Regions from separate parts of the Lentzea sp. NPDC092896 genome, predicted to be linked through region 2. Evidence: riboswitches for the same ligand, from Rfam matches in the RefSeq annotation. Region 2 holds a riboswitch; the other holds the start of a gene.

Region 1 (6,710 bases), on a different contig from region 2:
CGAGTAGGCCATGCTCGGATCGAGCACGAGCTGGTAGAAGTCGTTGCTCAGATCGTAGTGATGCGAAATGGCATCCCGGTCACGGCTCTTCGTGTGCAGCGCGCCCCGCAGCCGTGCCTCCTCCTTCGGCGCATCTGGATTGCGTCCCAGCACTTTCAATTGCAATGCGAGTTTCGCGACCTCCGAGAGACGCGGCCGCCGGGTCACTCCCCGCCGGACGAGTCCCCAGATCTGCGAGAGACCGGTCGCGAGATCACCCTCCACATCGAGCTCCCCGCTCACGTACGCGCGCGCGAGCCCCAGCTCGTTCGGACTCCACACGAGCCTCCGCAACGCGTCGCGGGACCGGATCACGAGCACCGTGCCGTCCTGCGGCCCGGCCACACTTCCGTCCCAGGCTCGAAATCCGATTGGCAACGGCGCACCCAGCACCCGTTCGGCCATTCCCGCCAGCTGACCTGCGACGACCACCCTGCACCTCCTGCATGACCTGACTCCCCCCGACGTTCGAGACAGGACGAGGTTCGGTTCGTTTCTGAACCGAGACGCAACCCCGCCCGTATGGCCTCGATAGAGCGAACGGATGGACGAGGAGGACATGAGTGTGATCCGACGTAACCGCATTGCCATCGGGCTCGCCGCGGGACTGGCAGTTGTGCTGGGTCTGGGTGTCTGGAGCGCCACTGGCAGTGGCACGAACTCCAAGCCGGTGGCACAAACCGAAACCGATCTGGGCGTCCTCGGTGACTACGGCGACGTGGGTCAGCCCCCGGTACTCCAGGAGCCCGCGCAGGCCCCCGAAGCCCCAGTTCAGCAGCAGGCCCCGGAAGTTCCGGCCGCGCAGCCCCCGGCTGCACAGCCCCCCGCAGCAGCCCCCGTCAGCACGTTGAGGCTGGTCGGCAAGAGCGTGGACAAGATGGGTCAGGTCGTCCAGGACGGCGACGGCCGCACCCTTTACCGCTTCGACAAGGACGTCCCGAAGCCGGAAGGCAAGTCCAACTGCAACGACCAGTGCGCCGTGACGTGGCCGCCGCTGTTCGCGGACACGATCCCGCAGCTGGAAGGCGTCGACTCCAAGCTGGTCTCGCTGATCACCCGCGCTGACGGCAAGAAGCAGGTCGCCATCGACGGCTGGGGTCTCTACACGTACTCGAAGGACCCGGCGCCGGGCAAGTGGGCCGGCCAGGGCATCGGCGGCACGTGGTTCGTGATCCAGCCCAACGGCAAGCGCAACGTCGAGTGCCTCCCGCCTGGTGTGACGGCCCCGGCTGCGTAACCCCACAGCATCCCGTTAGGACGGTCCATCTGAGACACACATCACCCTGACACGGTGAAACCCCGGCCCTGGGGAAGGGGCCGGGGTTCCCGTCGTTTCGCTCCAGGGTCACGAAAGCCGAAGGGGCGCCACCGAATCTCCGGTGGCGCCCCTTCGGTTTCTCAACTCAGAGCGTGGAGTACAGCGGGTGCTTCGCCGCCAGCACCTCGACGCGCGCACGCAGTTCGTCGATCGCCGCCCCCGGCTTCAGGGCCTCCGCGATCACGTCGGCGACCTCGGTGAAGTCCACCTCGCCGAACCCGCGGGTGGCCAGCGCCGGCGTACCGATCCGCAGACCGGACGTCACCATCGGCGGACGCGGGTCGTTCGGAACGGCGTTGCGGTTGACCGTGATGCCGATCTGGTGCAGCACGTCCTCGGCCTGCTTGCCGTCGAGCTCGGAGTTGACCAGGTCGACGAGGACCAGGTGCACGTCGGTGCCCCCGGTCAGCACCTTCACGCCGGCGGCGGCGACGTCCGCCTGCGACAGACGCTCGGCCAGGATCCGCGAACCTTCCAGCGTGCGACGCTGACGGTCGGCGAACTCAGGCGAGGCGGCGTGCTTGAACGCCACGGCCTTCGCCGCGATGACGTGCTCCAGCGGACCGCCCTGCTGGCCGGGGAACACCGCCGAGTTGATCTTCTTCGCGATGTCGGCGTCGTTCGACAGGATCACGCCACCACGGGGACCGCCGAGGGTCTTGTGGGTCGTGGTCGTCGTGACGTGCGCGTGCGGCACGGGCGACGGGTGAAGGTCGGCGGCGACGAGGCCGGCGAAGTGCGCCATGTCGACCATCAGGTAGGCCTCGACCGAGTCCGCGATGCGGCGGAACTCGGCGAAGTCCAGCTGGCGCGGGTAGGCGGACCAGCCGGCCACGATCAACTTCGGGCGGTGCTCCTGGGCCAGGCGCTCGACCTCGGCCATGTCGACGCGGCCGTCCGAGTCCGCGACGTGGTACGGCACGACGTTGTAGAGCTTGCCGGAGAAGTTGATGCGCATGCCGTGCGTCAGGTGGCCGCCGTGCGCGAGGTCCAGTCCCAGGATCGTGTCGCCGGGCTGGAGCAGCGCGAACATCGCGGCCGCGTTGGCCTGCGCGCCCGAGTGCGGCTGGACGTTCGCGAAGCCCGCGCCGAAGAGCGACTTGATGCGCTCGATGGCGAGCCGCTCGACGACGTCCACGTGCTCGCAGCCGCCGTAGTAGCGACGGCCGGGGTAGCCCTCGGCGTACTTGTTCGTGAGGACGGAGCCCTGGGCCTGCAACACCGACACGGGCGTGAAGTTCTCCGAGGCGATCATCTCGAGAGTGCCCTGCTGGCGCGCCAACTCGGCCGCAACGGCTTCGGCGACCTCGGGGTCGTACTCCGCGAGGGAAGCGTTGAACTGGTCGGACATCTGGAGAATCTCCCTACTTGGCGCGCTTGTAGAACGGAAGTGCGACGACCTCGACCGGCTGCTTCTTGCCGCGGACGTCGACCAGCAGTGGGGTGCCGGGCTCGGCACTGGCCCGCGACACGTAGGCCATGGCGACGGAGTAGCCGAGGGTCGGGGACAGCGCGCCCGACGTCACCTCGCCCACGACCTCGTCGCCGTTGAGCACCGCGTAACCGTGGCGGGGGGCACGGCGTTCAGGGGTCTTCAGTCCGACCAGGACCGAGTCCACCCCGGACTCGGCGACCTTGGCCAGCGCGTCGCGGCCCACGAAGTCGCCCGGCTTGTCGAGCTTCACGACACGGCCCAGGTTCGCGTTGTACGGCGTCAGCGACGTCGTGAGCTCGTTGCCGTACAAGGGCATTCCGGCTTCGAGGCGCAACGTGTCGCGGCAGCCGAGCCCGCACGGCTTGAGCTCGTGCGCCTCGCCCGCGGACAGCAGCGCGGCCCAGACGGCCGGCGCGTCGGCGGGTGCGACGAAGAGCTCGAAGCCCTCCTCGCCCGTGTAACCCGTGCGCGCGAGCAACGCGTCGACTCCGGCCACGGTGGAAGGGTACGAGGCGTAGTACTTGACCGACGCCAGATCCGTCTCGGTCAGGCCGGACAGGATCTCGACGGACTTCGGGCCCTGGATCGCGATCAACGCGTAGTCGGTCGACTTGTCGGTGACGACCGTGTCGAACCCGGCTGCGCGCTCGACCAGTGCCTCAGCCACGACGGCGGCGTTGGAGGCGTTCGCGACGACCATGAACTCCTGGTCGCCCAGGCGGTACACGATCAGGTCGTCGAGCACGCCGCCGTCGGCCTGGGTGATCATCGTGTAGCGGGCCTTGCCGACGGCCAGCGCGGAGATGTGCCCGACCAGCGCGTAGTCGAGGGCCTCGCCCGCCTGCGGTCCGGTCAGGACGATCTCACCCATGTGCGTGAGGTCGAACAGGCCCGCGGTGGTGCGCACGGCGTGGTGCTCGGCGAGTTCGGACGAGTAGCGCAGCGGCATCCGCCAGCCCGCGAAGTCGGTGAACATCGCGCCGAGCTGCTCGTGCTCGGCGTTCAGAGGCGTGAGGCGGGACATCAGAACGCTCCTCCAGGGTGCGCCGAAGAGCCGGACGCGGCCGGCTGAGGCATCAGAAGAATGACACGATCCATCGGAGACTCCTCACTAGAGCGAGCCTCCCCCTCTGTCATGAGCCTGAGAGCTTCACCACCGAAGTGGCTTGCACCGTGGGCGAGGCTGCCGAGCAGCCTGCTTTCCAGAGTTGCCTTCGTCGCGCGGTACCTGTGCCTGAGAGATTCCGGGGAGGGATTGCTCCTTCGGCGCCCCTGCTGGAGGGGTCTCTTCCGCGCGACATCGACGGCCGTGTTCAGTTGGTAGCCCCAGACGCTAGCAGGCCAAACGTCACAGCGGCACGCCCTGCGCCGTCTTCTCGACCACCTTGCGCTCCGCCCAGAAGGACAGGAACGGGACCGTGCCCGCGAGCAGCACCAGCAGGGTGCCCTTGATCGACCAGCGCAGCTTCAGCGCCAGGTCGACGGAAATCACCAGGTAGATGGCGTAGAGGAAGCCGTGGATCGGGCCGACGACCTTCATCGCGCCACCCATGTCCGCGGCGTACTTGAGCACCATGGCCACGACCAGGAGCAGCAGGAAGACTCCGACCACGTAAGCCATGACCCTGAACCGGGTCAACGCACCCTTCATCTGCCCGCCTTCGCTCAACGACCGTCCCGCGCGTTGAGGTTCGCGAGCATGCGGTTGTAGGCCGCGAGCTCCGCGTCTTCTTCGTCGTCGAACTGCTCGACAGGCGCGGGTTTGACGGCGACAACGGTAGCCATCGGCTCCGGAGCAGGCGCAACCGGATCCTCGTCACGGCGCTGACGTGCCAGCCGACGGAACCGCCACACCATGAACAGGGGGAAGAGGCCGAAGAGCGGCCACTGCAGCACGTACCCGAGGTTCTGGAACGTGCCGCTGGCGGACTCGAAGCGCTGCCACTGCCACCAGGCGAGTCCGCAACAGGCGACCAGCGCCGCCAGACAGGCGAACGCGATCAGCACACGTTGGGGAGTAAGGAGGCCGCGCACGACCTCCACACTACTTGGGAGTCCTTCCGGGGGTCCGGGGACCGCCCCCGGCGAAAACACTCCGAGTCAGCTCCGGCGAGCGCGCTCCGCGAGCATGCGACGCCACTGACTTGGGTGGGTCTCCGGAAGGAGACCGCCCCGTGGGGTGTGAGGGCCTCGGCCCTCAGCGGAAACACGGCGAACGAACGTTGGCGAGCGCGCCCCGCACGAGCGCGCGTGCCCGTTCAACGAATGGATGCAGGGCTGCCGCCTCCGACAGCCCGGTCCACCTACGCCACGCCGTCCCGGCGCTGCCTCTGCAGACGAGCAACGCACCAGGCCGCGGCGGAGCCACGACGAAGGTGCTGGAGAACCGTCATCGGTCCCAGGCGCCTCCCGAGATCGGCAGGAGACAGGCCGGCCGCGCGGTAGTCGAGCGCGCGCTGGTCCAACGGGCTGATGCCCGCGTCCCACCACTGCTCGGCCTCGGCGACGTCGCCCACCAGCTGCCAGTAGCTCGCCGCGGCGGCGAGCAGTGCCTCGGGTGCCTCCGGCGCCCGCTTGCGCATCGCGGCCACGTAGGCCGGATCCGCCGAGTCGACCTTGACCAAGCCACGCGACCCACTCCTGCCTCCCCGCTGCACGGGGATGCCTGGCGCCGAGGGGGGAGCCTCCGCGAGCCACGCGTTCTTGATCCGGTTCACCTCCTGCATCTCTGCGTCATCAGACCGTTCAGCCGCCCACTGCTGCAACAGCTCGTGGACCCCGGAGTCCTCGACCATATGTGCCTCCTCGTCGGTCGGGGATCGGCCATTGCAGCGGAAGGTATTCGGTAGGTCTGACAATCGCCAGACCCTGAATCCCCAGAACACCCGTTACCAGTGCGTGATTGGCCTCATTCCACCCATCCGGCTCAACGCAGACGGCCGAAGATCACCCAACGTCACTAGCTGAGCGGGGTGGCCGTGCCGAAGAGGCTCCTGATGAAGGTGATGATCGACTCCGCGCCCTGACGAAGCCAGCCGAGAACCTGCTGCACCGCCGAGGCGGACTGCTCGGGCTGGGTGATCAGGAGGAACAGCACCAGCGCGACGCCCGCCAGCACTAGCACCTTCTTGAGGTTCACAGGTACCTCTCCGTCCGTGTGGTTCACCGGTCAGGCGGCGGACCGCCCGTGTCACCCGTCATGGTCCCTCATTCACCCTTGCGATGAACAACGACCACGCCCAACTCGTCCCAGGATCTACCTGGGACGCACGCCTGCGTGACGGCCAATGTCACCCGAATGGCGGCTAAAGAGGGGCCTCAACAGCGCCGATGTCCTGGGCACGAGGTGAACACGGACTCCCTCGCATCCCACAGCTTGGAAGAGAGACTGTTGCACCGGGGCTCACCCGGATGCCGAACTCACCCCATCACGCACCGTCACGCCTTCGTGGCGCTATTAATGCGCGTCCGACCATTATCCAATTACTCCAGACCGCCGCAGTTCCATAATTCGGTCGGCCGCCACACCCATGTCGGCAAGCACTTCCCCGGTGTTCGTTCCGGGCGAAACAGGAGCCGTGGGAACCGCCGCGGGAGTGCGGTCGAACCGGGGCGCCGGGGCCGGGTGCGGCGAGCCCGACACGTCCACGAAAGTGTCGCGGGCTGCGTTGTACGGGTGATGCGCCGCCTCGGCAGGAGTCAGCACCGGAGCCAGGCACGCGTCCGTGTCCCGCGCCAGGTCCGCCCACTCGTCCCGCGGCCGGGTCTTCACCGCCGCCGCGATGCGCTCCCGCAGCTCAGGCCAGTTCGCCGGATCGTTGCGCGAGGGCGCGTCCTCCAGGCCCAGCACGCGCACCAGGTCGGCGTAGAACTTCTCCTCCAGCGCGCCCACAGCCACGTACCGCCCGTCGGCGGCCT
Region 2 (6,710 bases):
TGTTGCCGGTGTTGACGCCCTTCCCGCCGGTTCCGCGCTGCTCGTGGTGAAGCGCGGCCCGAACGCCGGTTCCCGGTTCTTGCTGGACCGTGACACGACGAGTGCGGGGCGCCACCCCGACAGCGACATCTTCCTGGACGACGTGACGGTCTCGCGCCGGCACGCCGAGTTCCGCCGGGAAAGCGGTGAGTTCGTCGTCATCGACGTGGGCAGCCTCAACGGCACCTACGTCAACCGTGAGCCGGTCGACCAGGCCGTCCTCGCGAACGGCGACGAGGTTCAGATCGGCAAGTTCCGTCTCGTCTTCCTGACGGGTCCTGGCTCCGCGGGAGCCTGACGCGTGACGGCCGGGCGGCCACAACGCGGGGTCTTGAGCATCGGAGCTGTGCTCGCACAGCTTCGACCCGAGTTCCCCGACGTCACCATCTCCAAGATCCGCTTCCTGGAAGCGGAGGGGCTGGTCCGCCCGGCACGCACCGCCTCCGGCTACCGCCAGTTCGCCGTGGCGGACGTCGAGAGGTTGCGGTTCGTGCTGTCCGCACAACGGGACAGGTACCTGCCGCTCAAAGTGATCCGCGAGCAGCTCGACTCCGTCCCCGAGGACGCCACGTCGCTGTCGCGGATCGATCTGCTGTCCCAGACCGGTTTCACCGCCGAGCAACTGTCCCAGCTGGAACGCGACGGTCTGCTGCGCCCCGGCCCCGGCGGCCGGTTCACCACCGAGGACATCACCGCGCTCCGCACGATCCGGACGATGACCGGGCTCGGCGTCGAGCGCGAACACCTGCGCGCGGTTCGCGCGGCAGCGGACCACGAGGTGGTCGTGCTGAAGTCTTTCTCAGATCCCGAGACGGTTCGGGAATTGGCTGACCTGTTCACCTCGTTGCACACGTTGTTGGTGAGAGCGGGCTTGCGGCAATCATCTTGATCACTTTCTGCCCGCAACAATTGAGCACACGGCCCGCTTGGCGGGTAGCGTCGAACGCATACGCCGGGGGATGCTCGGAGCGAACCGGGTACTCCCCAACGAGTCAGAGGGAGGCGAGACCCGATGAGTGAGATGCGCGTCGTGGGCGTCCGGGTGGAGCTGCCCCAGAACCAGCCGATCCTCCTGCTCCGTGAAACCGAGGGTGAGCGGTACCTGCCGATCTGGATCGGCTCTGTGGAGGCCACGGCGATCGCACTCGAACAACAGGGTGTCCGTCCTGCCCGTCCGCTCACGCACGACCTCCTCAAGGACGTCATCGGGGCACTGGGACGCAACCTCGAACAGGTGCGGATCACCGACCTGCAGGAGGGCACCTTCTTCGCCGAGCTCGTGTTCGACGGCGACGTGCGGGTGTCCGCGCGGCCGTCCGACTCGGTGGCGCTGGCGTTGCGCGTCGGCGTGCCCATCCACGCCGAGGAGTCCGTCCTGGCCGAGGCGGGCCTCATCATCCCGGACGAGCAGGAGGACGAGGTGGAGAAGTTCCGCGAGTTCCTCGACTCCGTCTCCCCGGAGGACTTCAGGGGCGCGGACACCTGAGTTTTCCGGGTGTCGCACTCCGTCTTGTATGGACCGTGAGTCAGTTCGTTTGGATGTCCCTCGATCGGACTACTTACGGTCGTTTTAATCGCTAAACGATCACTAAACGTCACCTGAACGTCCCGTTTCGGGTGACGGCATGACTCTCCACTTGAGGTTGAGGGTCGCCTCTCCCCGCGCGTCGCGTTGACCTGCCCTCGGACCGGTCCTACCGTCGAACTCGAGTGGACGTCGCTGGTTCGCGCGAGCTGACGTAGCGGCTTGACGGTCATGAGTTTCGTGGCCGTTCCGAGGGGAGGCAGGCGTGGTCGAGGAAGCGCCCTTGAGGGCCGAATCCGGGCTGCAGGGTGAACTGTTCCCGGACTCCTCGCTGCCGGACGAGCTCGTCGGTTACCGAGGACCCGCGGCGTGTCAGATCGCGGGGATCACGTACCGGCAGCTCGACTACTGGGCAAGGACCGGGCTGGTCGCGCCGACGATAAGGATGGCGCACGGCTCCGGGAGCCAGAGGCTGTACTCCTTCAAGGACATCCTGGTGCTCAAGGTCGTGAAGCGGCTGCTGGACACCGGTGTCTCCTTGCAGAACATCAGGGTCGCGGTCGACCACCTGCGCCGCCGCGGCGTGCAGGACCTGGCGCGCATCACGCTGTTCTCCGACGGCACCACCGTCTACGAGTGCACCTCGCCGGAAGAGGTCGTCGATCTGCTGCAGGGCGGTCAGGGCGTGTTCGGCATCGCGGTCAGCGGTGCGATGCGCGAGATCTCCGGCACGATCCACGAGTTCCCGGCCGAACGTGCGGACGGCGTCGAGATCGCCCCGATGACCGAGGACGAGCTGACCCGCCGGCGTCGCGAGCGCGCCACCGGCTGACCGGTTTCGGAAACGTGGCCGACTGGCGCCGTGGGATGGCCGGTCGGCGGCAGCGACCAGACCCCATCGGTCCCTAGCGTTCCCCGCATGACGATCACCCCCTCCTACCAGGTCGTGAAGGTGCTGGAAGCGGCGGCGCAGCGCGCGCTTCGGCTGGAGTTCGGCTTCCTCGGCACCGAGAACCTGCTGATCTCGCTGATCGACACCATCGGACCCGGCCGCAAGCTCGGCGTGAAGTCGCTGCGCGCCCAGGCGATGGCGCGAGGGGCAGAGCACTGGGCCGACGACGACGGTGGCGTCGTTCCCGAGGCTCATCCGGACGTCACGGCGTTGCTGAACGTCGCCTGCGACCGCCTGGTCATCGAGACCGTGCCGCCCGTCAGCCGTGCGCTGGAGGAGTGTCTGCTCGCGGCGGCCGCCCAGGCCGGCGACGGCGTGCTGACCACGACCCACCTCTCCCTCGCGTTGCTGGAGCAGGGTTCCGGACGTGCCGCCGACCTGTTCGTGCTGCGCGGAGCGGACGTCGACGCGATGGCCGCCGCTGTGCGAGCGGATGCCGCGCGGACCCACGCGGAGGTCGAGGAAGCGCCCGCCGTGCGGTTGCTGCGCAAGGCGGGAGCGTTGGAAGGGGAGTCCGGCGGCGGGTACGTGCGCTGGCTGGTGCGCTGGGTCGCGCGCGGCCAGGGGCTGGGAGGGCCGGTGCTGACCGTCGTGCGCAACGAGGCCGGACGGCTGGCCGTGGCCGCGAGGCGTGAAGTGTCGTCTCGAGACCTGGTGGAGGCGGTGCTGACGGTCGACCGCCAGTTGACGGTGGCGGGCAGGAAGCTGAAGCCGGAGTTCGAGTCGGGCGGGGCGGCGGCGTTGCGCGAGGCAGGAGTGGATCCGGCCGCGTTGCCCGGCGGCGGTCCGGTCGTGCGTGCGATGGAACGGGCGAAGCTCGTCGCGGCCCGGCGCGGAGACGCGGTCGTGGGCACCCGGCACCTCCTCGTGGCGGTGCGCGACGACCCGGCGGACCCCGTCGCGGGAGCGCTCGCCGGTCTTGGCACTGAGATGTAGGTCGCGTCCCTAGCGACTAGGTGGACTGCCTGCGGGTATTCTTCTCGGGTAGTCGCTGAACTCAGGCGGGAGAGACCGGGATCGAAGAGCCCGGCGCCGAAGGAGCAAGTCCCTCCCCGGGAACCTCTCAGGCATCCAGGACCGCCGAGTGAGACGCCTCTGGAAAGTGGATCTCTAGGGATCCCGCCGACGGTGAAAGCCCATCCTTACCGGTGGGTGAACCTCTCAGGCGCCCTTCGGGGTACGGACAGAGCGGGGAGGGCACCAGGACACGTGTGCCCGCAGCCCCCCGGAGGCGTTTGATGACGCAGGACCGCATTCCGCTCGCAGCTCTCGAGCACGGCACCCCGTTCGCCGACCGCCACGTCGGTCCGCGCCCCGCCGAACTCGCGCGCATCCTCGACGTCATCGGCGTCGGGTCGCTCGAGGAGCTGGCGCAGCACGCGGTGCCTTCGTCGATCCACGAGCGCGATCTCGTGCTGGACCTGCCCGCCCCGGCCACCGAGACCGAGGCGCTGGCCGAACTGCGTGAGCTCGCCTCGCAGAACCGCCCGATGACGCAGATGATCGGCCTCGGCTACTACGACACCGTGACGCCGGGCGTGATCCTGCGCAACGTGCTCGAGTCGCCCGCCTGGTACACCGCGTACACGCCGTACCAGCCGGAGATCTCGCAGGGCCGTCTCGAGGCGCTGCTGAACTTCCAGACCATGGTCGGCGACCTGACCGGCCTGCCGACCGCGAACGCGTCCATGCTGGACGAGTCGACCGCCGCCGCCGAGGCGATGACGCTGGTGCGCCGCGCGGGCAAGTCCAAGTCGAACAAGTTCGTCATCGACGCCGACACGCTGCCGCAGACGCTGGCCGTCATCGAGACGCGCGCCGAGCCGCTGGGCATCGAGATCGTCGTCGCCGACCTGTCGCAGGGCATCGAGGGCCTGGGCCTGGGCGGCGACTTCTACGGCGTGCTGCTGTCCTACCCCGGCGCCTCAGGTGTCGTGCGCGACCAGGCCGCGTTGATCGAGGAGATCCACGCCGCCGGTGCGCAGGCCGTCGTCGTCGCCGACCTGCTGGCGCTGACGCTGCTGCGCGCGCCGGGCGAGATCGGCGCGGACGTCGTCGTCGGCACCACGCAGCGCTTCGGCGTGCCGATCGGCTTCGGTGGCCCGCACGCCGGCTACATGGCCGTCCGGTCCGGCCTGGAGCGTCAGCTGCCCGGCCGCCTGGTCGGTGTCTCCGTCGACTCCGACGGCTCGCTGGCCTACCGCCTCGCGCTGCAGACGCGTGAGCAGCACATCCGCCGTGAGAAGGCCACGTCGAACATCTGCACCGCGCAGGTTCTTCTGGCCGTGATCGCGTCCATGTACGCCGTCTACCACGGTCCCGAGGGCCTGCGGTCGATCGCGACCCGCGTGCACCGCCTGGCCACCGTGCTCGCCACGGGCCTGTGCGAGGCCGGGCTCGACGTCGTGCACGGCGAGTTCTTCGACACCGTCCAGGTCCGCGTCGAGGGCCAGGCCGCCGCTGTCGTCGAGAAGGCGCGTGAGGCCGGCATCAACCTCCGCGAGGTCGACGACGACGTCGTGGCAATCGCTTGCGACGAGAAGACCACGCGTGCGCACATCGTCGCCGTGTGGAACGCCTTCGGTGTCACCGGGTCCGATGTGGACGCGATCGACGCCGACACCGCCGACGGCATCCCGGGCGACCTGCGCCGCACCTCGGACTACCTGACGCACCCGGTCTTCCACGCGCACCGCTCCGAGACCGCGCTGCTGCGCTACCTGCGCGCGCTGTCCGACAAGGACGTCGCGCTGGACCGCAGCATGATCCCGCTGGGCTCGTGCACGATGAAGCTGAACGCCACCGCGGAGATGGAGTCCATCACGTGGCCGGAGTTCTCGACGCTGCACCCGTTCGCGCCCGCCGAGGACGCCGCCGGTCTGCTGAAGATCGTGTCCGACCTGGAGGAGTGGCTCGCCGAGGTCACCGGCTACGACGCGGTGTCGTTGCAGCCCAACGCCGGTTCGCAGGGTGAGTTCGCCGGTCTGCTGGCGATCCGCGCCTACCACCGCGCCAACGGCAACGCCGACCGCGACGTCTGCCTGATCCCGTCGTCCGCGCACGGCACCAACGCCGCGTCCGCCGTCATGGCCGGCATGCGCGTCGTCGTCGTGAAGTGCGACGACAAGGGCAACATCGACATGGGCCACCTGCGTCAGACGGTCGCCGAGCACGCCGGCGACCTCGCCGCGATCATGATCACCTACCCGTCGACGCACGGCGTGTACGAGGACACCGTTCGCGAGGTCTGCGGCCTGGTCCACGACGCGGGCGGCCAGGTGTACGTCGACGGCGCGAACCTCAACGCGTTGATCGGCCTGGCCCGCTACGGCAAGTTCGGTTCGGACGTCTCGCACCTGAACCTGCACAAGACGTTCTGCATCCCGCACGGCGGCGGTGGCCCCGGCGTCGGCCCGATCGGCGTGAAGTCCCACCTCGCCCCGTTCCTGCCGAACCACCCGCTGCAGCCGACCGCGGGACCGGCCACCGGTGTCGGCCCGATCTCCGGCGCCCCGTGGGGTTCCGCGTCGATCCTGCCGATCTCGTGGGCGTACGTGCGCATGATGGGCGGCGACGGCCTGCGCCGCGCCACCCTGACCGCCGTGGCGGCCGCCAACTACGTCGCACGGCGCCTGGACGAGCACTACCCGGTCCTCTACACCGGCGAGGGCGGCTTCGTGGCCCACGAGTGCATCCTCGACCTGCGCCCGATCACCAAGGCCACCGGCGTGACGGTGGACGACGTGGCCAAGCGTCTCGCCGACTACGGCCTGCACGCCCCGACCATGTCGTTCCCGGTCGCCGGCACCCTGATGGTCGAGCCGACCGAGTCCGAGGACCTGGCCGAGATCGACAGGTTCATCGACGCCATGATCGCCATCAAGCACGAGATCGACCGCGTCGGCGCCGGCGACTGGCCCGTCGAGGACAACCCGCTGCGCAACGCCCCGCACACCGCGGCCTGCGTGACCGTCGGCGAGTGGAACCACCCGTACACCCGCGAGGAGGCCGTGTACCCGGCCGGTACCGGTGCTCCGAAGATCTGGCCGCCCGTCCGCCGCATCGACGGCGCGAAGGGCGACCGCAACCTGGTCTGCTCCTGCCCGCCGCTCGAGGCTTACAGCAGCTGATCTGGGGCTGGTGAAACGGGCGCACTCGGGGGTGCGCCCGTTTTTCTACGCTCCGACCGGGCAG

The links. A riboswitch is a leader RNA that binds a small molecule or an ion and turns the genes downstream of it on or off. The one in region 2 is predicted to bind glycine.
Region 1: another riboswitch for glycine. It lies ahead of gcvT (glycine cleavage system aminomethyltransferase GcvT); the one in region 2 lies ahead of gcvP (aminomethyl-transferring glycine dehydrogenase).

The regions. Positions count from the first base shown of each region.
Region 1 is NZ_JBIVPX010000004.1:484,480-491,189, reverse strand. It holds gene ACIQF0_RS23240 (class I SAM-dependent methyltransferase) at 1-444, opposite strand, end outside; gene ACIQF0_RS23235 (hypothetical protein) at 599-1,276, shown strand; gene glyA (serine hydroxymethyltransferase) at 1,443-2,708, opposite strand; gene gcvT (glycine cleavage system aminomethyltransferase GcvT) at 2,722-3,816, opposite strand; glycine riboswitch at 3,913-4,004, opposite strand; glycine riboswitch at 4,005-4,095, opposite strand; gene ACIQF0_RS23220 (DUF3817 domain-containing protein) at 4,141-4,443, opposite strand; gene ACIQF0_RS23215 (hypothetical protein) at 4,458-4,826, opposite strand; gene ACIQF0_RS23210 (transcriptional regulator) at 5,096-5,587, opposite strand; gene ACIQF0_RS23205 (hypothetical protein) at 5,752-5,931, opposite strand; gene ACIQF0_RS23200 (CaiB/BaiF CoA transferase family protein) at 6,268-6,710, opposite strand, start outside.
Region 2 is NZ_JBIVPX010000005.1:124,556-131,265, forward strand. It holds gene garA (glycogen accumulation regulator GarA) at 1-337, shown strand, start outside; gene ACIQF0_RS25120 (MerR family transcriptional regulator) at 371-928, shown strand; gene ACIQF0_RS25125 (bifunctional nuclease family protein) at 1,052-1,525, shown strand; gene ACIQF0_RS25130 (MerR family transcriptional regulator) at 1,830-2,396, shown strand; gene ACIQF0_RS25135 (Clp protease N-terminal domain-containing protein) at 2,484-3,452, shown strand; glycine riboswitch at 3,509-3,606, shown strand; glycine riboswitch at 3,610-3,705, shown strand; gene gcvP (aminomethyl-transferring glycine dehydrogenase) at 3,755-6,646, shown strand; gene ACIQF0_RS25145 (hypothetical protein) at 6,692-6,710, opposite strand, start outside.